DNA from 3 places in the Ruegeria sp. BG3 genome. Region 1 is predicted to be linked to each of the others. Evidence: riboswitches for the same ligand, from Rfam matches in the RefSeq annotation. Region 1 holds a riboswitch; each other region holds the start of a gene.

Region 1 (7,310 bases):
AAACACCTGCGCTGTCGAGCATATGCACAAGACGGAATTTAGAGTGAGGCTTGCGCCCGGTATTGGTACTTAACCGACGCTTAAAAAACGCCAGCCGTGCTGACGTCGGTCGCGGAGGCAAAACAGATATGTTCGCAAAAGACCGACTGGACAAATCCTGCCAGCAGAACTTGCGGCATATGGCGGATAGGATGCCATACACCTAAAATGAAGCTTGGACCGGACGGCGAGTTTTTCACCGCGCGCGACTTCGCGCTGAAGGATCGCGAGATCCGAATACCCCGAGTCGAGGAACACCGCGTGTAGACCCGGCATATCATGGATCATGTCGCGAGCGGCGAAATTACCGTCCGGTCCGCCTCCTCCCTATGGAGACGAGTTTTCCGATATTGAGAAGCGTTCCGACCCGGACGGTTTACCTACTATTCTGTCGCAGTCAAAATCAGGCGACAGTCCGTACCCCCTACAGTCCGGCCGGGCCGGAAACGCTTCAGTTCACCTGACGTTCCAGAACGGTGCTGTAGGTTGTTCCAGTCCGCAGGCTACGGAAATCCGCATAAATTCGCCCATCTTCGTAGCGCGCGTCGATCAAGGCGTTCACGCCTATCGCTGGCTCGGCCGAGCTTTCGACAATCCCGATCTTTCCAGAGCCATCCTGGCTGATGGAACCCGTGGCCTCGTACATCGTCCAGTCATCCATGGCATTGCGTCGCCACATACTCGGACCCCAGAACGCATTGTCGTTCTGAACCTGAATTTCGAGCACCCATTCCGACTGGTTAAATCGCGGAGCATCGCCGGTAGCCGAATTCGACGGCGAAACCGTAGTCTGGCTGGCCGTCCAAATACCGCGCAGATCAGGCGTGGTTTCGGCGGCAGCGGCAGTGCCAAGGGCTAGGCTCGTGGCCAGAGCGGCTGCTCCGGCAGTCATAAATCTGGTCATGATCTCATTCTCCCTGAAAGTGGGGCCATCTCTGGCTGTGTTCAACAGATTGGGAGGAGGGCGACCGGTTACAACTTTCCTGAAGGAACCTTCATCAAGCGTTCATGCTGTGTTTGATCGTGCAGCCCGCTTTCCGCACTATACATTCGGCGCCTCACTCGGTAAGGAGAGCCCTTCGACGATCATCCGCGTACAAGACGCTCTGAGGGTGACCGCAGCATCCCAAAGAGCCGAGCCATGAAACAAACACTTCAAGACGCCCTTGATCGCAAAGGGTATGACACGCTGACCCCTGTCCAAACCGCCGTATCCGCGCCCGACTTGGAAGGGCGCGACATGTTGGTTTCGGCGCAGACCGGATCGGGGAAAACCATTGGCTTCGGCCTCGCCATCGCTCCGACCGTTCTGGGCGACGTGGATGTATTCGATGCGGCTGGCGCGCCTTTGGCGCTGGTCATCGCGCCGACGCGCGAATTGGCGATGCAGGTCAAACGCGAACTGGCGTGGCTCTATGCGGATGCAGGGGCGTTCATCGCGTCCTGTGTCGGCGGCATGGATATGCGCGACGAGCGGCGAGCGCTGGCCCGTGGCGCGCATATCGTGGTCGCAACCCCAGGCCGCCTGCGCGACCATATCATGCGTGAGTCGATTGACCTGACCGCCGTGCGCGCCGTGGTTCTGGATGAAGCCGACGAAATGCTCGACCTGGGCTTCCGCGAAGATCTTGAGTTCATTCTGGAACAGACCCCGTCTGAGCGTCAGACCCTGCTGTTTTCCGCTACGGTTCCTCGCGCCATCGCCTCCCTCGCCGCCCGCTACCAGCGCGATGCCGAGCGTGTCAGCACCGTCAGCGAGCGCACGCAACATGCCGATATCGAATACCGCGCGATGAATGTGGCCCCGCGCGATGGTGAGAACGCAATCATCAACGTGCTGCGCTTCTACGAGGCCCCCAACGCCATCATCTTCTGCAACACCCGCGCCATGGTCAGCCGCCTGACGGCGCGACTGTCGAATCGTGGATTCTCGGTCGTGGCCCTGTCCGGAGAGCTGACGCAGAGCGAACGTTCGAACGCGCTGCAAGCCATGCGCGACGGACGCGCCCGCGTCTGTGTGGCGACCGATGTGGCGGCGCGCGGCATCGACCTGCCGAACCTTGATCTGGTGATCCATGCGGAACTGCCGAACAGCCATGAAACGCTGCTGCACCGCTCGGGGCGAACCGGACGCGCCGGGCGGAAAGGCGTCAGCGCGCTGATCGTGCCGCCCGCATCGTTCAAAAAGGCGCAACGCCTGCTGAAATTCGCCAAGCTGACAGCCGATTGGGGGTCTGCGCCCTCGGCCGATGAGGTTCAGGCGCAGGACATGCAGCGGATGTTCAGCTCGGATGACTGGACCGTGGAAGTAACCGAGGGCGAAACTGCTCTGGTCGACGATCTGGTCTCGCGCTTTTCACCGCAGCAGCTGGCGGCGGCTTACCTGCGTCAATACGGGCGCAAGCACTCCGCCCCCGAGGAGTTGAGCGACACGCCGGATACAGCACCAAAGCCGAACGTGCCCTTTGGACCAAGCGTGTGGTTTTCGCTGTCGGAGGGACACAACGAAAACGCCTCGCCGCGCTATCTGCTGCCCATGTTGTGCAAGGCGGGCAAGATCACCAAAGACGATATCGGCGCGATCCGCATTGCCGACACTGAAAGCTATATCGAGATTCGCGAAAGCAGTGTCGAAGGTTTCCTGAAGGCCATCGGCCCCGAGATGACCGTCGAAGGCACCAAGACCCTTGTGCAACTGGACGCGCCACCCGCCCTTGCCGGTGGTGGCCGCAAAGGTCCCAAGCGCGACTTCAAAGGCAAGAAGCGCCCCGAACGTGCTGAACGCCCGGCCCGCGCGGCTGAGCCACAGCCCGCAAAACCGCGCCGGAAATCGGCCGAGAAACCCAAACCCGAAACGCGGCCCAAACGGGATGAGGCCCCCTCGGGCGATCAGCACAAGAAACCTGCGCGCCGTCCGAAGGGCCCGCCTCCGCCCAAAGGTAAGCCAAGCAGCAAGAAAAACCGCGCACGTGCGGCTGCGATGAAGGGTGGCAACGCGATGCCCAAGCGGAAAAAGTAAACCGCCTTAGCGCACGCGGCAGGTTGTGCAAGCGAAGAAATTTATTTTCTTCGCCACACCATATATTGACAACTTGCCGCCACCGACCCCAATATGGTGTTGCTTCGGTTCTTTCGATTCCTGTTGAAAGCTAAGAGGGAAACCGGTGAAAAACCGGCGCTGCCCCCGCAACTGTAAGCGGATAGTTTGGCTGAATACGCCACTGAAAGCAAGCTTTTGGGAAGGCCAGTCCGAACATCAATCCGCGAGCCAGGAGACCTGCCGTAAGCAAAGAAAGAGAACCGCGAACGGAGGGTTCGGGGGCGTGTTCAGGGTTCATTTTGCCCGCAGCGTCCTCGGCATTCATTAAAAGGACAGAGGACGACATGAGCATTACCGTATATTCCAAACCCGCATGCGTACAATGCACCGCCACCACCCGAGCGCTGGATGCAAAAGGCATCACCTATGACGTCATCGACCTGACCCAGGACGACAGCGCCATGACCCATGTGACCGAGCTGGGTTATCGTCAGGCTCCTGTCGTTGTGGCGGGCAGTGATCACTGGTCGGGTTTCCGCCCGGACATGATCGCCCAACTGGCCTGACCCATGGCCGCGCCGATTCCGGCGCTGGTCTATTTCTCATCGAAATCCGGAAACACCCACCGCTTTGTCTCGCGGCTGGGCCTGACCTCTTTCCGCATTCCGAACGGGATGGACCCGCTGCCTGACCCCGGACACCCCTATGTGCTGATCAGCCCTACCTATGCCGATGGCGAAGGGCGCGGGGCGGTTCCGAAACAGGTGATCCGGTTTCTGAACGACCCGGACAGACGCACCGGGATCGTTGGGGTGATCGGCACAGGCAACCGCAATTTCGGTGCGACCTACGCTTTGGCCGGTCGCATCATCGCCCAGAAATGCAACGTGCCGCTGCTCTACACATTCGAGCTGGCCGGAACAGAGACCGACATCGCCCGCGTCCGCGCCGGGCTGGAAAAACTAGGGAGACATCTATGCTCGACAGCAGCGTAAACGAGCAGGACTATCACGCGTTGAACGCGATGCTGAACCTCTACGATGGTGAGGGGAAGATCCGGTTCGATGCCGACCGTATGGCCGCGCGGCAGTATTTCCTGCAGCATGTAAATCAGAACACCGTGTTCTTCCACTCGCTGGATGAAAAGCTCGGGTATCTGGTGTCTGAGGGCTACTATGAAGAGGCCGTTCTGGACCAGTATTCCAAGAACTTCATGCGGAAGATCTGGGATGCGGCCTATGCCAAGAAGTTCCGGTTCCCGACCTTTCTGGGCGCGTTCAAATATTACACCTCATATACGCTGAAAACCCGTGACGGGCAGCGGTTCCTGGAACGCTATGAGGACCGCGTCGTCATGACCGCGCTGGCGCTGGCGCGCGGCGATGAGGCGCTGGCCCTATCCTTCATGGAAGAAATCCTCGACGGTCGTTTCCAACCCGCCACGCCCACCTTCCTGAACGCGGGCAAAGCCTCACGCGGGGAGTTGATCTCATGCTTCCTGCTGCGGCTTGAGGACAACATGGAGAGCATCGGTCGCGGCATCAACTCGGCCCTGCAACTGTCCAAACGCGGCGGAGGTGTGGCGCTGCTGCTGACCAACGTCCGCGAGCACGGCGCGCCGATTAAGGGCATCGAGAACCAATCCTCGGGCGTGATCCCGGTGATGAAACTGCTGGAGGACAGCTTCTCCTACGCCAACCAGCTGGGTGCGCGGCAAGGCGCGGGTGCAGTGTATCTGAACGCGCACCACCCAGACATCATGCGCTTCCTCGATACCAAACGCGAAAACGCGGATGAGAAAATCCGTATCAAAACGCTGAGCCTTGGCGTGGTGATCCCCGACATCACTTTCGAGCTGGCGAAGAAAAACGCGGATATGTACCTGTTCTCGCCTCATGACGTAGAAAAGGTCTATTGCGTGCCGTTCTCGGAAATCTCGGTGACGGAGAAGTATCACGAGATGGTCGATGACAAGCGAATCCGCAAATCCAAGGTCAATGCGCGTGAGTTCTTCCAGACCATTGCAGAGATTCAGTTCGAATCCGGTTACCCCTACGTGATGTTCGAAGACACGGTGAACCGGATGAACCCCATTGCGGGCCGGATCAACATGTCGAACCTGTGTTCCGAGATTTTGCAGGTCAATGAAGCTTCCGAGTTCAATGATGACCTCAGCTATTCGCATCTGGGCACGGATATCTCCTGCAACCTCGGCTCGCTGAATATTGCCAAGACGATGGATGGCGGTGATCTGGGCCGTACTGTCGGCGCTGCGATCCGTGCGCTGACGGCGGTGTCCGAGATGTCGGCAATCGACTCGGTGCCGTCGGTACGTCGTGGCAATGATGAAAGCCACGCGATCGGTCTGGGGCAGATGAACCTGCACGGGTTCCTCGCGCGCGAACATATCCACTATGGCTCGCCCGAGGGGGTCGAGTTCACATCCGTGTATTTCGCGGCCATAGCCTATCACGCGATCCGCACCTCCTGCGAACTGGCGCAGGAACGCAAGGCGTCGTTTAAGGGGTTCGAGACCTCCGACTACGCCTCGGGCACATTCTTCGACAAATATACCACCCGTGACTGGCTTCCCGAAAGCGATCGGGTGAAGGCTCTGTTCGACGGCGTGACCCTACCCACAAGCGACGACTGGGCAGAGTTGAAGGCCGATGTGATGAAACACGGCCTCTATAACCGCAACCTTCAGGCGGTGCCGCCCACCGGATCGATCAGCTATATCAACAACTCGACTTCTTCGATTCACCCCATCGTTTCGAAGATCGAAATCCGCAAAGAGGGCAAGATTGGCCGCGTCTATTATCCGGCTGCTTTCATGAACAATGACAATCTCGAATACTACCGCGATGCCTATGAGATCGGCCCCGCGGCGCTGATCGACACCTATGCGGCGGCGACCGAGCATGTGGATCAGGGCCTGTCGCTGACCCTGTTCTTCCCGGCCGAGGCCACGACCCGCGATATCAACCGCGCGCAGATCTACGCGTGGAAGAAAGGCATCAAAACCATCTACTACGTACGTCTGCGCCAGGAAGCCCTTGAAGGGACCGAGGTGCAGGGCTGCGTATCCTGCTCGCTGTAAGGGGAAACGATATGAAAGACACGATCCAAACCAAGATCCCCCGCGCCATCAACTGGAACCGTCTGGAGGATGACAAGGACCTTGAGGTCTGGAACCGCCTGACGGTCAATTTCTGGCTGCCCGAGAAGGTGCCGCTGTCCAACGATATCCAAAGCTGGGCGACGCTGACGGACCATGAAAAGCAGCTGACCATCCGTGTCTTCACAGGCCTGACCCTGTTGGATACGATCCAGAACACGGTCGGTGCCCCTGCCTTGATGCCGGATGCTGTCACTCCGCATGAAGAAGCCGTGCTGACCAACATCGCCTTCATGGAGGCGGTTCACGCGCGCAGCTATTCCTCGATCTTCTCGACGCTCTGTTCGACCAAAGAGATCGACGAGGCGTTCCGCTGGTCCGAAGAAAACCCGCATCTGCAGGCAAAGGCCGAGGCGATCCTGAACACATACGCTCCGGGCAACGATCCGCTGAAACGCAAGATCGCGTCGGTGTTTCTCGAGAGCTTCCTGTTCTATTCCGGGTTCTACCTGCCGATGTACTGGTCCAGCCGCGCCAAGCTAACCAATACCGCCGACCTTATCCGCCTGATCATCCGGGATGAGGCCGTGCATGGCTATTACATCGGCTACAAATTCCAGCGCGGCTACGAGAAGCTCACCGAGGCGGAACAGCAGAAGTTGAAGGACTATGCCTTTGGCTTGATGTTCGAACTTTACGGGATCGAGAACCAGTACACCGAGGAGCTCTATGACGAACTCGGCCTGACCGAGGATGTGAAGGTCTTCCTCCACTACAACGCCAACAAAGCGTTGCAGAACCTCGGGTTCGAGCCCCTGTTCCCACCGGAAGTGTCCGAAGTGAATCCGGCGATCCTAGCTGCCCTCAGCCCGGATAGCGAGAACCACGACTTCTTCTCGGGCTCCGGCTCCTCCTATGTCATTGGCAAGGCGGTTGCGACCGAGGACGAAGACTGGGATTTCTGATGGCAAAGGACACTCTGACCATCGTTCGGGACTGGCACGAAGCCTTTGACGTGCCGGTCGTGGACGCACCCGCAATCCCCGAGACGCGCGCACAGATGCGGTTGGCGATCCTAGAAGAGGAAGTTGCGGAGCTGCGCGCAGCGTTGGA
Region 2 (7,310 bases), on a different contig from region 1:
GGTTGACGCATATGCGAACCCGCGCACGACTTATCGCGGCGAAGTTTGACATCCGCTACAATGGCGGGACCGAGATTACGGTCTGTCTACCGGCTTCTGAATGCCCGAAAACCGAGGTGTTGGCATGAAGGTTCTGCTGGTCGAAGACGATGCAATGCACGCGAATTACCTGCGGGAGTTGGTTCAGGATGCCTTGCCCGAGGTGACCGATCTGAGCCTCGCCTCGAACGGCTGGGAAGGGGAAGAGCAGGCCCGGCAGAACGGTGTTGAAGCCATTGTCATGGACCTGCGCATGAAAGAGCGCAACGGAATCGAAGCCGCGCGGACCATTTGGTCTGAACGACCTGCAACCCGCATTTTGTTCTGGTCCAACTACTCGGACGAGGCCTACCTGCGCGGCATCGCGCGTATCGTTCCGAAAGAGGCCGCCTACGGCTATGTTTTGAAAACGGCCAGCCCCTCACGCATGCATCTGGCCCTGCGCGCCGTTCTGATCGAGGCGCAGATCATGGTGGACCGGGAAATCCACCAGATCCAACGCGAACAGAGCCGCTCGGGTGAGGCGCTGACGGAGGTTGAGCTGGCAATCCTATCCGATCTCGCCCTTGGTTTGCCCGACAAGACCATCGCGCTGCGTCGCAAGCTGGCTCTGAGGACGGTGCAGAACCGGCTGCTGTCGATCTATGAAAAACTGGATGTGGGCGATCTGCCGGTGGATGCCAGCGATATCGCGATCAACAAACGTGTCCGGGCGGTTTCAAAGGCCATGACCTCTCAGATACTGAACCGAGAGAGCATCTTTTCGGCGGAAAAAGAGCTGGGCAGCTGGCTTGAACGTCGGCAAAACCTGGGATGAAGGTCGTGTTAGTCAGATCGTGAGGATTTGAACAGGTAGAGGAACACAAACAGCGACCCGATCGAGGTCGTGACGATCCCCACCGGCAGTTCCTGCGGGGCCAGAAGCAGCCGTGACAGAATGTCTGAAAGCGTCAGCAGGATGGCCCCGACGACGGCGGATGTGATCAAGAGATTGCGGTGGAGCGTTCCCGCGATGCCTCGGGCGATATGCGGGACCATCAGGCCGACGAAGCCAATCACGCCTGCCACCGACACAAAGCTGGCCGTGGCCAAGGCGGCGACCAGAAACATCCGAAACCGCAGGCCTTGCACTGGAATACCCAGTGTTGAGGCCGTAAAATCCCCCGTCAGAAGCGCGTCGAGCCAGCGGCTGCGATAGAGGGAATAGCCCAGGATCAGGGTCAGCCCTAGCACGACAAGTGGAAAGGTCTCCCACCGGGCCAGACCAAGGCCGCCTAGCATCCAGAAAATGACGGAATGCGCGGCGCGGCTGTCGCCGGCGAAGATCAGATAGTTGGTGATGGCCGAAAACAGGAAAGACACAGCCAGGCCTGCAAGGATCAGCTTTTCCGGCGCGCTGGTACGTAGGCTCTGAACCAGGGCCAGAACAATGCCGGACGCGATCAGGCCCCCGCAAAACGCCGCCAGCGGCAGGGTCCAGATGCCCAGAACATCGCCTGTTACAGTGATGACCAGAACGGCGCCCGCAGCGGCCCCGGACGAGAGGCCAAACAGAAACGGGTCAGCCAGGTCATTGCGCGTTGTCGTCTGCAAAACGACCCCGACAACACCCAGCCCGGCCCCAATCACCGCCGCAAACAACGCGCGGGGCAGGCGCAGGTCAAAGACGATCCGGTGCAAAGGGGACATATCGCCCTCAGTTACGCCAGTACCCAGCCCAATCGCGGTGAAAACCTCGGCCAAGGGGATCGGAGTGGTGCCGTAGATCGTCGACAGCAGCAAAAGGGCGGTCAGAATGACCGCCCCCAGCAGGACCGCCTGGCCCGTCTTCGTCATCTCAGCTGTTTCCCCGGTGCATCGCCGTTGCCATCTTCTCGATCGCTTCGATGTTTGCCGGTCCCGGTGTCAGCTCTTCGTAGCGCAGGCCGATCCAGCGCTCGTTCTTGACCGCATCGGTCTGCGACATCACCGGATGTTCCTGAAGGAACTTGAACGTATCCGCCGCGCCGTTGCCGGTTTGATAGTCCAGCAGGACAAGGAATTCGGGGTTCGAGGCGGCGACAGCCTCCCACGAGGTGCGGCCCCAGCTAGTGTCCATGTCATGGGTAACGTTGACGCCGCCAGCCGCTGCGATCATCGCGTCGGGAATGGCATATTTGCCTGCGGTAAAGGGCGCATCAGCCGGGCCGTCCAGCAGGAAGACCCGGGGTTTTTCCAGATCGGTGGTTTTGGCCTCGATCGCGGCCAGTTGGTCTTTCCAGCCCGAGACCAGCGCGGTCGCTTTGTCCTCGACCTGCATGACATTGCCCAGACGCAGAACGTCGTCAAACAGCAGATCCATGCTGGCTTCGGGACGGTCTTTGTTAAGGTGGATGCAGCTTTCGGTCAGCACCATGGTCTTGATGCCAAAGGGCTCCAGCGTGTTGGGGGTAACGTCACCGCCGGGCTTCATACCGTAGTACCACCCGGCGAAGAACATGTCGGGTTCGACTGCGACGAGGTTCTCGACCGTCGGGTATTTCGGGGCGAGCTCGGGAATGTCACCGCGCTGCGCGTCGAAATCGGGGCTAGTTTTGTACCAGCCGGTGATGCCGGTCAGACCAACGATGCTGTCCTGAAGACCCAACGCAAAGGCCATGTCGGTCATGTTCATGTCATGAACCACGATCCGCTCGGGCTTGCTGTCGAACACCAGAGGTTCACCGCAATTGTCGACGGTGATCTCTTGCGCGGCAGCGCCGCTTGCCAGTGCGCTTAGAACCGCAGCGGACAAGAGTTTCTGTTTCATCAATCTCTCCTGTTAAGATGAAAGCTTTCGTTTTCGGATGTCTAGCGCGGGGATCACGCGTCCTTCGTGCTGGAAACACAGATAGTCAACACCAAAAGTCTCGCGCACGCGGTCTGGCGTCAGAACTTCGGAGACCGGGCCAAAGGCCGTCAGTTGCGCGTTCTTCATCAGGGCCACGTGGCTGGCGAATTCGGGGATCATGACCAGATCGTGGACGATCATCACAACCGTCACGCCCAACTCGGCGACCAGAGACAGCATGTGCCCTTTGGCATCAGGGTCGAGATGATTGGTGGGTTCGTCCAAAAACAGCAGCGAGGGGTTCTGCGCCAAAGCCCGTGCGATATGAGCACGCTGGCGCTCTCCGCCGGACAGTTTTGCCATCTGTTTGCCGGCCAGATGGGACAGTTCGGTGGTGTCCAATACGCGCTGCAGGTCCGTCTTAAGAGCTTCGGCGGATTTGTCGGCCTTGATCGGGATTTGCCCAAGGGCCACATAATCGCGCAGTTGCAGCCGCCCGTCGGGCATTTCTTGCTGACCGACAACGGCAATCCGTCTGGCCCGCTCCAGCGACGACAGTTTCCGCAGGCTTTGCCCCTGAATGCGCACATCCCCCAGTGCCAGCTTTTCGACGCCGCACAAGAGGTTGAGCAGCGTCGTCTTGCCAGCTCCGTTCGGGCCAGCGACGGCCAATATCGCGCCTTCCTCAAGCGTGAACGAGGTGTCGCGCAGCAGAACATCGCCGTTCAGGGCATAGTATTCCAGGTTTTCAGCGACCAGAAAGCTCATGCCGTGTTCTCCGGTGGCAGGCAGGGCATGCGCGACAGGGTTTTGGTATAGAGCGCCAAGGGACGGGTCGAGGCGCTGGTCCAGCCATCCTCGCTGTCGCGGAATTGATGGGCGAACTCAGCCAAAGCGCTCAGATCGGCGGGGGATTGAATGTCGCCAAACAGATATTGCGCCTTTCCCTTGGCCTGCAGCCCAACCGTCATAGGTCGGTCGCACCCGGCCATACAGTCGATCAGGTGTGTCGAGAACCCCTCGGGCAGCTGGCTATCCAGCGTTTCCTTCGCCTTATGTGCGGGGATCGGCCCAGTGCAGGTGCCGCATATCAGGACAAAATGATCAGCCATGGCACGGGTAGCCAACTTGAATAAAAGCCAAGTGAAGGCAAAAGCCATGAATTGCATCAGCACGCAGATGTGCCATCGAGCCTCCTTCCGGGACACCCCGCCCCGGGTTGGTTAAACTGTGATGGCAGGTCTCCTGACTTGCGGGTCATTGCTCGGCCAACCTTCCCGACCTTAGGGGCCAGTGGTTTTGTGGCGTCGCTCTCCACTTACAGTTGCGGGGGCAGTCACGGCATTGGCACTTGGGCCGCACCGTATTCCCATTTTCATCCCTAAGGCACAGGCCGTCGGGAACCATCCAGAGCAGCTAGTCTGCTCACGCTCCTGTTGTCAAGCGCCGGAATCGCGCTATCGGACCACGCGCAGGGTTGGCCTGCGCGCGCTTTGGCCCGGTCCGACGCCATTTGTCGGGAACTGGCTGGCCAGGGTCAAACCGGCCTGTATCAGATGGGCGTCCGGGTAGTCTCCGGTCAAATCATTCAAGGCATCGCGCGCTGCCGGAGTTTCGTCGCGGCGCATGTGATGCAGCATCCGGAGCAGGGCGTGCTCGTCACATGTCAGTTCTTGCCGTGTTTCAACACAAAGCGGGTCTTTGAAGGCCAGACCCAGAGGGCGGGTGTGTAGCGTGGCCTTGATAATCTTGAAGACCAGATGCGCCAGAACAAGCCCCTGATCGCGCCCCCAACGCTCGGTCGCTACCGAAAAGGCATGTTGCCAAGCCTGCGTTTCCGGCTCTGTGAAGCTGAGGATGAAGTGCCGCATGACAGGCAGCAAACCGCGTTCGAAACCGTCAAATTCGACGCGGGGCAGTGTGTGGTTGAATGCCGAGTGTTTCATGCGCGTTACCTTTTGGGGTCGAGGGCTTTCGCGGCCAATAGGTGGACGTTTTGCGGAAGCGTATTGGGATCAACTGGCGTTTCAAGACGCGGTGATGCAGCGCGGACGGAAAAGCTGAGATCAGCCTCAATCGCCTGCCTCAGTTTTGGTTTCAATGCGCAGCCATGGCGACTGGCAACAGCGTCCATGGCCAACAGGTCGGCGTGGGATTTTCGCATGTCAGGTTATCTTTCGGTCGCAAAAATGGGACCGGGCGATGATTCCAACTGAATCTGACTGGGTCAGCCGTTAACTGACTAAATTAGTCAGAAAATGCAAGCGCGAAATTCTTAATGAAGTCAGTAGTCGGCAACCAACAGGAAATCCGGTGATGCATCTTCTTCGATTGTTGCAAAGCGGGGGATCGGGTCTTCAAATACGTTGTCCGTCCGGTCGTCATTCACGGTTGAGACTTCGCCAATCAAGCAATCCCCACCTTCCGCCCAGAAGGCATGCCAGATGCCGGGCATCAAGGTCACGCTCTGACCTGGCTTCAGGCGCAGATGCTCTCCGGGCCGTATGGTGACAGGGCAGGCATCGCTGGGAACAGTGACTGGGGTATTGCGGTCGATACCGCCATCGGGGTCCGAGGCATAGATTTCCATAACCAGATCGCCGCCGCCTCGGTTGATGATGTCCTCGGCTTTGACGATATGGCGGTGCATCGGCGACAGCTGTTTGTCGCGAGAGATCAGCAGCTTTTCAGCATAGAGCATACCGCGCCCTCGACTCAGATCGCTCACGTTGCCGTTGCGTAGGGTGAACAGGAACAACCCAAGCTCATCGAACTTGCCCTGACCGTAGTCGGTGATATCCCATCCTAACCCATGGGCGCGGATGCTGTCGGCATCGGCGCTGCGCATTTGCTCAGGTGTCCAATCTGCGAAAGGCGGCAGAACGGCACCAAATGAACTGATGAATGCCTGGGCTTCGGTCTTGATACGGTTGATTTCGGATCGTTTCATCTCGGACTCTTCGTAGGGCTATAATTCGTGCGACCAGGGCGGGTTGGCTCCGGCGCGCGAGACGGTCACAGCGGCCACCTCTGCACCCAAGGTCAAAGCGTCGCGTAGTGCATCCGGGGACAGTGTTTTCAAGCCCGGCTTTGTCAGCTGGCCAGCCTGTTCCAGCGAGGCCAGAACCCCTGCATTGAACGTGTCCCCCGCGCCAACCGTATCCACAACTTGCACCGGTTTGACAGGGACTGAGACAAACGTGCCGTTGGCCAGATAACCCGAGGCGCCCTCGCTCCCGCGTGTGACGATGACGGCAGAGGGGCCTGCTTGAAGCAGCAGGGGAACTTTCTGATCGTGGCTTTCCGGGCCGGGGATGATCCAGTCCAGATCCTCATCCGAGACTTTGACGATATCGGTCTGTTCGATCATCTGGTTCAACCGCGTGCGGTAGCGGGTCTGATCCTGTATAAAACCGGGTCGGATATTGGGGTCCAACATCACAGCACAGTTCGCGCCATGTTGCGCCACCAACGCGGCATAGGCATCCGCGCAAGGCTCACAGGCAAGGCTGATGCCACCAAAGTACAGCGCTGAAACCGCGGGGAGTTGGCGCGGCATATCCTCGGCCCGTAACATCCGACCCGCAGTGTTTTCGTCGACAAACGTGTATGTGGCGTGGCCGTCCTTCAGTTGAACAAACGCCAGCGTGGTTGGTCTGTCCGAGGCAATCACATGTGTCGTGTCCACGTGGCTGGCCCTCAGGTCATCGGCCAATTGCTGCCCGAACATATCCGAGGACAGGCCGGTCAGCAGTCCAACGGGCGCGCCCAACCGGCCCAAAGCGATAGAGGTATTGAATATGGCGCCACCGGAATGTGGAACAAAACCGTCCCGCCCGGACAGGGTCGGTTCGGCAATCATGTCGATCAGGGCTTCTCCGCAACACAGGATCATCCCACATCCTCTTCCAAAATACGCTCAGTTATCGCTGAAGCGCATTTTTACAGAAGTTGTTAGCGCCAACAATGCCAAATTCGGCCTGTTCCGATATATAAAGGTTCATCGACTGCCGCAACTCGCTGAAACGCCCACCTGCATTGAACGCGTTGCGGAAGGTTTCGCCAAACATCCAGCGGTTTTTCTCGGCTACGCCACCAACAAGGAAGACGCCACCGGCAGGCATCACTGTGACGGCCATGTCACCCATCAACGCACCCAGATGGCTGATGAACAAATCTGCGGTGCGAACGGCGATCGGGTCACTACCGTTTTGCGCGTCCTGCAAAATATCTCGGGCGGTACGAACGGGAGGCTTGGCCTGCCCAGCCGCCATGCCAGCGGCCTGATAGAGGATCGGCAAGCCGGTTCCGCTGAGGAACATTTCGGCCTCAAGTACGAGGCTGTTGTCGAAAGAGCATTCGGGCGCCAGATGGCGGGCGGCGTCGAAGATATCGACCTCATCCCGCGTGCGCGGAGACAGGCCAACATGGCCGCCTTCGCCTGAGACGGTGTGGAAATGCC
Region 3 (7,310 bases), on a different contig from region 1:
TGATTTCTTCCGGAAGGGTGCGGGCGCGCGGGTTTTCGGGATTGGTATTGTCCAGATGATACAGCTGCGCGGTCCCACCCGTGGCCTTCTTGGCGGCGGCAAAACCTGCCTCGTGCGTGGCGTAGTCATTGGCCAGCAGAAGGTCTGTTTCGGTCAGGTCCTGCAGGTGAACAAAACTGTCGGCATGCGCCACGCGTTGGGTGATGCCCGCTTTGTCTTGAACGATATTCTCTCCCTCCAGCGCGAAGGAGCTGGCCTCAAGCCACGCCTCACCTGCCTGCGCGCGCGCCTCGTCGGTATAGATCTCGGACAGTTGGGTCATGTTGACGCCATAGCTGCCGGGCGCGGGGCCGAAGACGCGGGCCGACGGGGCCTGACCGGCATAGGGGTTCCAGTCGGTCGCCTCATCTCGCGCGGCCAACGCGCGGATAGCCTGACCGTAAAGCGCCGAGAGGGTCGGGAAGACGTCCCGGAACAGGCCCGACACACGCAGCGTCACGTCCAAGCGCGGGCGGCTGAGATCAGTGATCGGCAGCACCTCGATCCCCGAGACCCTTTCGGAGCCTTTGTCCCAGACCGGTTTCACGCCCAGTAGGTGCAGCGCCATGGCGAATTCCTCGCCTGCAGTGCGCATGGTGGCCGAGCCCCATAGGTCGACGATCAGCCCCTTGGGATAGTCGCCTTCTTCCTGAAGGTGACGGCGGACCAGTTCCTCGGCCAGTTTGACGCCTTGGGTGTAGGCCGCCCGCGTGGGCACCGAGCGGGGGTCGGTGGTATAGAGGTTCCGCCCGGTCGGCAGAACATCCGAGCGACCGCGATAGGGGGAGCCGGACGGCCCGGCCTCAATCCGTTTCCCGGCCAGCGCGTCGATCAGAGCGCTGCGTTCCGCATGGGCCGAAGGCGCGGAGTCGAAAGTGCCGGACACCTCCGGTGCACGGCCATAGATATGCAGCCCGTCGCCGAACTGGCTTTCCTTGATGTCACAGACAAAGCGGTCGATGCGGGTAATCGCCTCGGCGGTGCAGGTGGCCTGATCGAGGCCCAAATCGCTCTCCAACCCGATGGCCTGCGCCTCGTCGCGGATATCTTCCTGAAGGCGGTCGCGGCGTTTGGGATCCAGTCCGTCCGCATTCGAGAACTCATCCAGCAGCGATTCCAGACGCACCATGCGATCCGGGGTGCCGCTTTCCTTCATCGGGGGCGGGATATGGCCCAGCGTGACAGCCCCGATCCGACGCTTGGCCTGCGCGGCCTCGCCCGGGTCATTGACTATGAAAGGGTAGATCACTGGCAAGTCGCGGATCAGCGCCTCGGGCCAGCAATTCGCCGACAGAGCAACGGACTTGCCCGGAAGCCATTCCAGAGTGCCATGCGCGCCGATATGGATCAAAGCGTCTGCGCCCAGCCCCTTGCGCAGCCACAGATAGAAGGCGACGTAGCTGTGACGCGGGGTGCGAGACAGGTCGTGATAGTCGTCATCGCGCAGTTCGGGTGTGCCGCGTTCGGGCTGTAGAGCAACGAGCGCGTTGCCTCGGCGCAGGGCGGAGAAGTGGAACGCGCCTTCAGTAAAATCCGGGTCGTCTTCGGGCTTGCCCCAAACGGTTTGGAGATCGGCGCGCAGTTGCTCGGGCAAGTCAGCTAGGGCTGCCTTGTAATCTTCCAGAGGCCACGAAATGCGCGCGTCCAGCAGGGTTTCCGCAATCGGCTCAGCCGGCGCGGTTCTGTAGCCCTCGGCCTGAAGATCGGTCAGCATCGCCTCGGCCGAGGCCAGTGCGTCGAGGCCCACCGCATGCGCCATTTGCCAGTCTTTGCCGGGATAGGTCGACAGCACCAGCGCGGGCACCTGATCCGCCTTGGGCTTGTCATGCAGGGTTAGCCAGCCGGTGACGCGGTCGATAATCGCTTCGATCCGCTCTTGCTCGGCCCGGTGGGCAAAGCGGGAATATTCCAGATGCGGATCACGCTTGCCCGGTTCCTTGAACGAGGCGATGCCCGCCGAAATGCGTCCGTCGACTTCGGGCAACACCACATGCATGGCGAGATCGGCGGGGGAAAGGCCGCGTTCCGCCTCGGCCCAAGCCTTGCGGCGGGATGTGGCGAGGGCCATCTGAAATACCGGCACGCCTGCTGCGTCGAGAGGGGACGTTCCCGATGCGCCTTTGCCCGAGAAAGAGGTGGCGTTGATGATCGCCGAAGGCTTCAAAGCGACGATGTTGTCACGCAGCCATTCAGCGGCAGCAGGTGCTTTGAGCGAGGGGGCAAAGAGGCCCACGGCCTGAAACCCGCGATCCCGCAAGCTGCGGATCACGGCGGCGACAGGGGCCGTATCCGCCGAGGTCAGATAGGCGCGATAGAAGGTGATGACGATACGTTTTGCGTCGCCCGCAAAGGCTGTATCAACTGGGATCACGCCGCGCACAGGGCACCACGCGCCGGATTCGGGCAGGGTCTTGGCCCCCATAACAGGGCCGGCGTAGAGCCCCGCCGCCAATGCCATCTGCGCCAAGGCGGCCTGTGCCGCGACTTCACCGCCGGTGTCGCAAAGATGTGCCAGACGGCGCAGGGTCGAGACGGGCAGGGTTGAATACTCATCCAGCCGCGTATCCTCACGCCCGTCGGCGGGAAGGACGGCCAACGCGATCCCCTTGGCCTGCGCCAGCGACAGAACTTGCTGCAACCCGTAGGCCCAGTAAGGCACGCCACCAATCAGGCGGATCAGAATGCCCTTGGCGCCCTCAAGCGTCTGTTCCACGTATGTGTCGACGGACAGAGGGTGTTTCAGCGCCGTCAGATTGGCCAGTCGCAGGGTCGGCATCCGCCCCTCTGGCCCGCCACCACGGTGCCAGCCTGCCGCGAAAGCGCCAAGGTCGCTGTCCGAGAAGGACAGCACCACCAAATCCGCCGGGCTCTGGCCCAGATCGGTTGGGGTTTCTGTTTCTTCTAACCCGTGGCTTTCGCGGAAGACGACGTGCATTGGTCTTACTCAGCGGCCTCGGTGACACCAGCGAGGATATCGCGGATTTCTGCTTCTCTGATGTCGTCATGTTCGGCGATCACCACCATACGCGAGCGGCGGTCTTCACCGGGCTCCCACGGACGGTCATACTGGTGACGCACACGAGCACCCACGGCCTGAACCAGCAGGCGCATAGGCTTGCCTTGAACGGCGGCATAGCCTTTTACGCGTAGGATGTTCAGTTCATTGGCCAGACGCTCGATCTTGGCGACCAGATCGGAAGGATCGGACTGTTCCGGCAGATCAACGATGATACTTTCGAAATCGTCGTGCTCGTGATCGTGGTGACCATCGTGATGCGACGGGCGAGCGTCCATGTCATCCTCGGCTGCGGCCTCAAGACCCAGAACGACGCGCACATCCACGGCGCCTTCGGCCACTTCGACAACGGGAAGCGGGCGAGGGGCCTCGGCGGCGATGATCTCTTTCGCTTTGGCCACGCCTTCGGGACCGGCCAGATCAGGCTTGGTCAGCAGGATGATGTCGGCGCAGGAAATCTGATCCTCAAACACCTCGGATAGGGGTGTTTCATGGTCGATCGAGTCGTCGGCCAGGCGCTGAGCGTCCACGGCTTCGACATTCGGAGCAAAGCGCCCATCTGCGACGGCCTCAGCATCGGCCAACGCGATGACGCCATCAACGGTGATTTTTGATCGGATATCGGGCCAGTCGAACGCCTTCAGCAGCGGCTTGGGCAGGGCGAGGCCCGAGGTTTCGATCAGGATGTGATCGGGGCGCGGCTCCAGCGCCATAAGGGCTTCGATGGTCGGGATGAAATCATCGGCCACAGTGCAGCAGATGCAGCCGTTCGCCAGTTCCATGATGTTTTCCGCCGGACAATCCGGGATCGCGCAGGATTTCAGGATATCGCCATCGACGCCGACATCGCCGAACTCATTGACCACCACGGCCAGACGCTTGCCCTGCGGGTTCTGCATCAGGTGCTTCACGAGCGTGGTTTTGCCCGAGCCCAAGAAGCCAGTGATCACGGTGACGGGGAGTTTTTCCAAGTTGCTCATTTCAGGGCTCCAATCGGGGGAATGCGGGCTGCGCAGTTTTTGCGGAAATGTTCGGGGCGTTCGCGCCATTTGACCAAGCCGTCCTCGGTCGCGAGGTACTTGGTGGCGCCGTCAACGATCACGTCGACATGGTCTGTTTCGTTCAGATGTTCATAAACGAAGGTCCAGCGATCCGGGCCGCCGCGCAGCACGATGGAGCAGCCCTCGTTGCAGTTCGACAAGCATTCCACGGCTTTAAGGGTAATCCCTTCCGGCAGGTCCGCCTGCTCAAGCGCCTTGTGCAATAGGGTGCCGGGGCGTTGCGCATCGTCTTCAACGGGCAGCCCGCGACGACAGGTGGTGCAAACCAGCAATTCGACCGGAGCGGTCTCGGTCATGTCTCTCATCCCCCCAAATCCTCATCGTGGGGGACGGGGTTTCATGCGGGTCCCTTGACCCGACACCGGAACACCCCGTCCGGTTTCATCTTCGGGCGCTGGCAGGTCTCCCGGCTTGCGGATGTCAGAGGCGTCCTCTGTCGGATGTCCCGCCTTCCCGGCTTTGCGCCAGTGGCTTGGGCACCCTCTCCGGTCACGGTCGCGGGGGCGGCTGCGTTTGGCGGAAAACCCGTTGACGCATTCCCTTTTCATCTGTTCTCACAGACACCAACACGAGGCTCATGCGGCACGCACCCGCAGCTTGTCAAGCGCGATGCAGCCCAGACCGCTGCGGCACGTTGAAAAGCGACCTGCCAGCGTCGCTAGGCGGCATGAACATGGCGCTGATGCATGGTCGCATGGCCTCAAATCGCAAACGGAGGCGAAATCCATGAAAGTAGGTTTTATCGGGCTTGGGAATGTGGGTGGCAAGCTGTCGGGGTCATTGCTGCGCAATGGAATCGATCTGACAGTTCATGACCTGAGTTCCGATCTGGTCGAGGCCTTTGTCGCGCAAGGCGCCAAAGCGGCTGAAAACCCGGCCCAGATGATGCGCGATTGCGATGCCGTGATCACCTGCCTACCGTCGCCTGCGGCCTCGGACGCGGTGATGCAAGAGATGCTGCCTGAGGTTGGCCCCGGTAAGATCTGGATGGAGATGTCCACCACCGACGAGGCTGAGGTCAAGCGGTTGGGGGCATTGGTTCTGGAGCGCGGAGGGGCCGCCGTCGATTGCCCTGTCTCGGGTGGCTGCCACCGCGCGGCGACCGGCAATATCTCGATCTTCGCTGGCTGCGATCGCGACACCTTCGAACGCATTCTGCCCTTCCTTACGACCATGGGGCGGCGCGTTCTGCACACCGGAAAGCTCGGCTCAGCCTCGGTTCTTAAGGTGCTGACCAACTATCTGGCCACAGCCAACCTGATCACTTGTGCTGAAGCGTTGGTTACCGCCAAGGCCGCCGGGATGGATTTGAACACCACCTATGAGGCCATTAAGATTTCGTCAGGAACCTCGTTCGTGCACGAAACCGAAAGCCAGGTGATCCTGAACGGCTCGCGCGATATTTCGTTTACGATGGATTTGGTGAAAAAGGATATCGGCCTGTTTCAGGACGTCGCCGACCGCGCCGGTGTTCCGCTGGAAATCAATCCGGTAATGATCAAGATTTTTGAAGACGGCATCGCCCGGTTTGGCGAGCGTGAGCTTTCGCCAAACATCATCAAACGCCTGGAAGAGGCCACGGGTTTGGACATCCGCGCACCGGGTTTTCCTACGGAAATGCAAGACGATGAGCCGGAAGAACCAGGGTACGAGGTTGTGCCTCAGGGGCGTTCCTCCTGAAAACTGATTTCCGGAGATGGTATTAAGAGGAAGGGGATGTGGAGGCGAGTACCGGAATCGAACCGGTGTACACAGATTTGCAATTTGCCGGATCTAACTGTTCACGGATCAAGGTCCGGATTTCTTCACGATAAATAGCTTCTACGTCCATAGTCTAACTCCTTATAGATAAACAACTATATCGGATTTTTCATTATTATAGTGTGAAAAGTTCTCATAACTTGTGGGTACCAAGTTAGGAGAATGAAATGGCCAGAGGATTAGATTCCACGGACCGTGTGACGGTTCCAATGAAGCCGGAAACTGAGCGTCAGATCGACACCGTTGCAAAGAGCAAGGGCGTGTCGCTGGCAACGATCAGTCGCTGGGCGATTGAGAAGTATCTCAAAGATGCGGAGAACGCCGCATGACGCCCGGTCGGATGAATTCGGATCAGCTATACCGCCCTAATGGAAGAACGCGAACTGACACTACTTGACAACGCGCTAAAGGATTGGGAACCGCAAAAATGAAAAGATGGTGGTTCGGTTCCATTTCATCATCCAGTGAAAGCACTCAGAGGAAGACTTTGTGGGGTTCTCCGGCCGTATTGGCACCATTGTTTTAAAGCCAAAGCAAAGAATACCGAGCAGAGGCCAATCTCAAGCAGTCTATGAACAGCGCGAGGGCAGTGAGTCTGGATACTAGGTAGGTATTGCCAGTACTCGCAGCGCAATGCTCCACTGACGGAAGCACTGCGCAGAGTCCGTTTTTTCAAAAACAGCTATCTGGACGTTCGTGATAGTCGGCGATGTCGCATTGCCTTACTCGACTTGATTGGGTTCAATCTCGAACTTCTAACTCCTTTATTTCTTTGCCGATCATACAACTCAGAACTTGGCGTGCGGGATCATAAATCGCGATAAGCTCTTTCTTGCTCTCTGCGAAGTCAAACCAACCTAGAGGTTGTCGGGTTTTTCCTCGGCGTTTCGAAGAATACTCTCCTAACAATACCGAACCGACGAATCGGCCGTTAATTGTAACGTCGTATGTGTCCTTTGGCTTCTCTTGAGTGTCTGTCACTGAAGCTGTAAGAGCATTCTCTGCATCCGTTTTTTCATAGCTACCAGATGCTGTGACACGATCATTTTCCTTGCTAACTGCAAGCGAGACGCCACCATCTATCCAAACGCGGCCAATTTCAGTAGGGCTGGGCTGCCAGATACAATGACCAACCGCTGAAAGAAATTGGCTTAGTTCAGGTGCCCCATCCAACTTTTTTGCTTTGTCTTCTTCTTCATCCAACGGAATCGAGTCGAGTCTCACTTGCGATTTCGCGACGTTCTTGTGAGCTTCTTGGTCATTTGCGCGTTGAAGCTCAATCTGAGCTTCCTTTAAGAAACCTGCCGACATGAGCATTTCGGCTAGATTGCTCATTGCCAACGTTTCGCCTTCGTCGGCAGCAGTTTGATAAGCAGATACCCAACGATCATAGGCCCACTCTCCGCTCAACTTACAGATGACGGTCTTGTGGT

The links. A riboswitch is a leader RNA that binds a small molecule or an ion and turns the genes downstream of it on or off. The one in region 1 is predicted to bind cobalamin.
Region 2: linked by a shared signal. The riboswitch ahead of ACR0AI_RS09285 (DUF1636 family protein) and the one ahead of nrdH (glutaredoxin-like protein NrdH) in region 1 are both predicted to bind cobalamin.
Region 3: linked by a shared signal. The riboswitch ahead of ACR0AI_RS05720 (DUF1636 domain-containing protein) and the one ahead of nrdH (glutaredoxin-like protein NrdH) in region 1 are both predicted to bind cobalamin.

The regions. Positions count from the first base shown of each region.
Region 1 is NZ_JBQFTE010000007.1:44,442-51,751, reverse strand. Features, by position in the region: gene ACR0AI_RS12105 (hypothetical protein) at 491-943, opposite strand; gene ACR0AI_RS12100 (DEAD/DEAH box helicase) at 1,181-3,058, shown strand; cobalamin riboswitch at 3,147-3,338, shown strand; gene nrdH (glutaredoxin-like protein NrdH) at 3,424-3,645, shown strand; gene nrdI (class Ib ribonucleoside-diphosphate reductase assembly flavoprotein NrdI) at 3,661-4,074, shown strand; gene nrdE (class 1b ribonucleoside-diphosphate reductase subunit alpha) at 4,056-6,179, shown strand; gene nrdF (class 1b ribonucleoside-diphosphate reductase subunit beta) at 6,191-7,162, shown strand; gene ACR0AI_RS12075 (pyrophosphohydrolase domain-containing protein) at 7,162-7,310, shown strand, end outside.
Region 2 is NZ_JBQFTE010000005.1:40,786-48,095, reverse strand. Features, by position in the region: gene ACR0AI_RS09310 (GAF domain-containing sensor histidine kinase) at 1-128, shown strand, start outside; gene ACR0AI_RS09305 (response regulator transcription factor) at 101-856, shown strand; gene ACR0AI_RS09300 (FecCD family ABC transporter permease) at 865-1,875, opposite strand; gene ACR0AI_RS09295 (ABC transporter substrate-binding protein) at 1,877-2,827, opposite strand; gene ACR0AI_RS09290 (ABC transporter ATP-binding protein) at 2,840-3,616, opposite strand; gene ACR0AI_RS09285 (DUF1636 family protein) at 3,613-3,960, opposite strand; cobalamin riboswitch at 4,067-4,271, opposite strand; gene ACR0AI_RS09280 (hypothetical protein) at 4,306-4,794, opposite strand; gene ACR0AI_RS09275 (hypothetical protein) at 4,800-5,012, opposite strand; gene ACR0AI_RS09270 (D-lyxose/D-mannose family sugar isomerase) at 5,133-5,798, opposite strand; gene ACR0AI_RS09265 (carbohydrate kinase family protein) at 5,817-6,743, opposite strand; gene ACR0AI_RS09260 (glucokinase) at 6,772-7,310, opposite strand, start outside.
Region 3 is NZ_JBQFTE010000002.1:416,819-424,128, reverse strand. Features, by position in the region: gene cobN (cobaltochelatase subunit CobN) at 1-2,974, opposite strand, end outside; gene cobW (cobalamin biosynthesis protein CobW) at 2,980-4,035, opposite strand; gene ACR0AI_RS05720 (DUF1636 domain-containing protein) at 4,032-4,412, opposite strand; cobalamin riboswitch at 4,496-4,699, opposite strand; gene ACR0AI_RS05715 (NAD(P)-dependent oxidoreductase) at 4,726-5,796, shown strand; gene ACR0AI_RS05710 (hypothetical protein) at 6,045-6,206, shown strand; gene ACR0AI_RS05705 (hypothetical protein) at 6,619-7,310, opposite strand, start outside.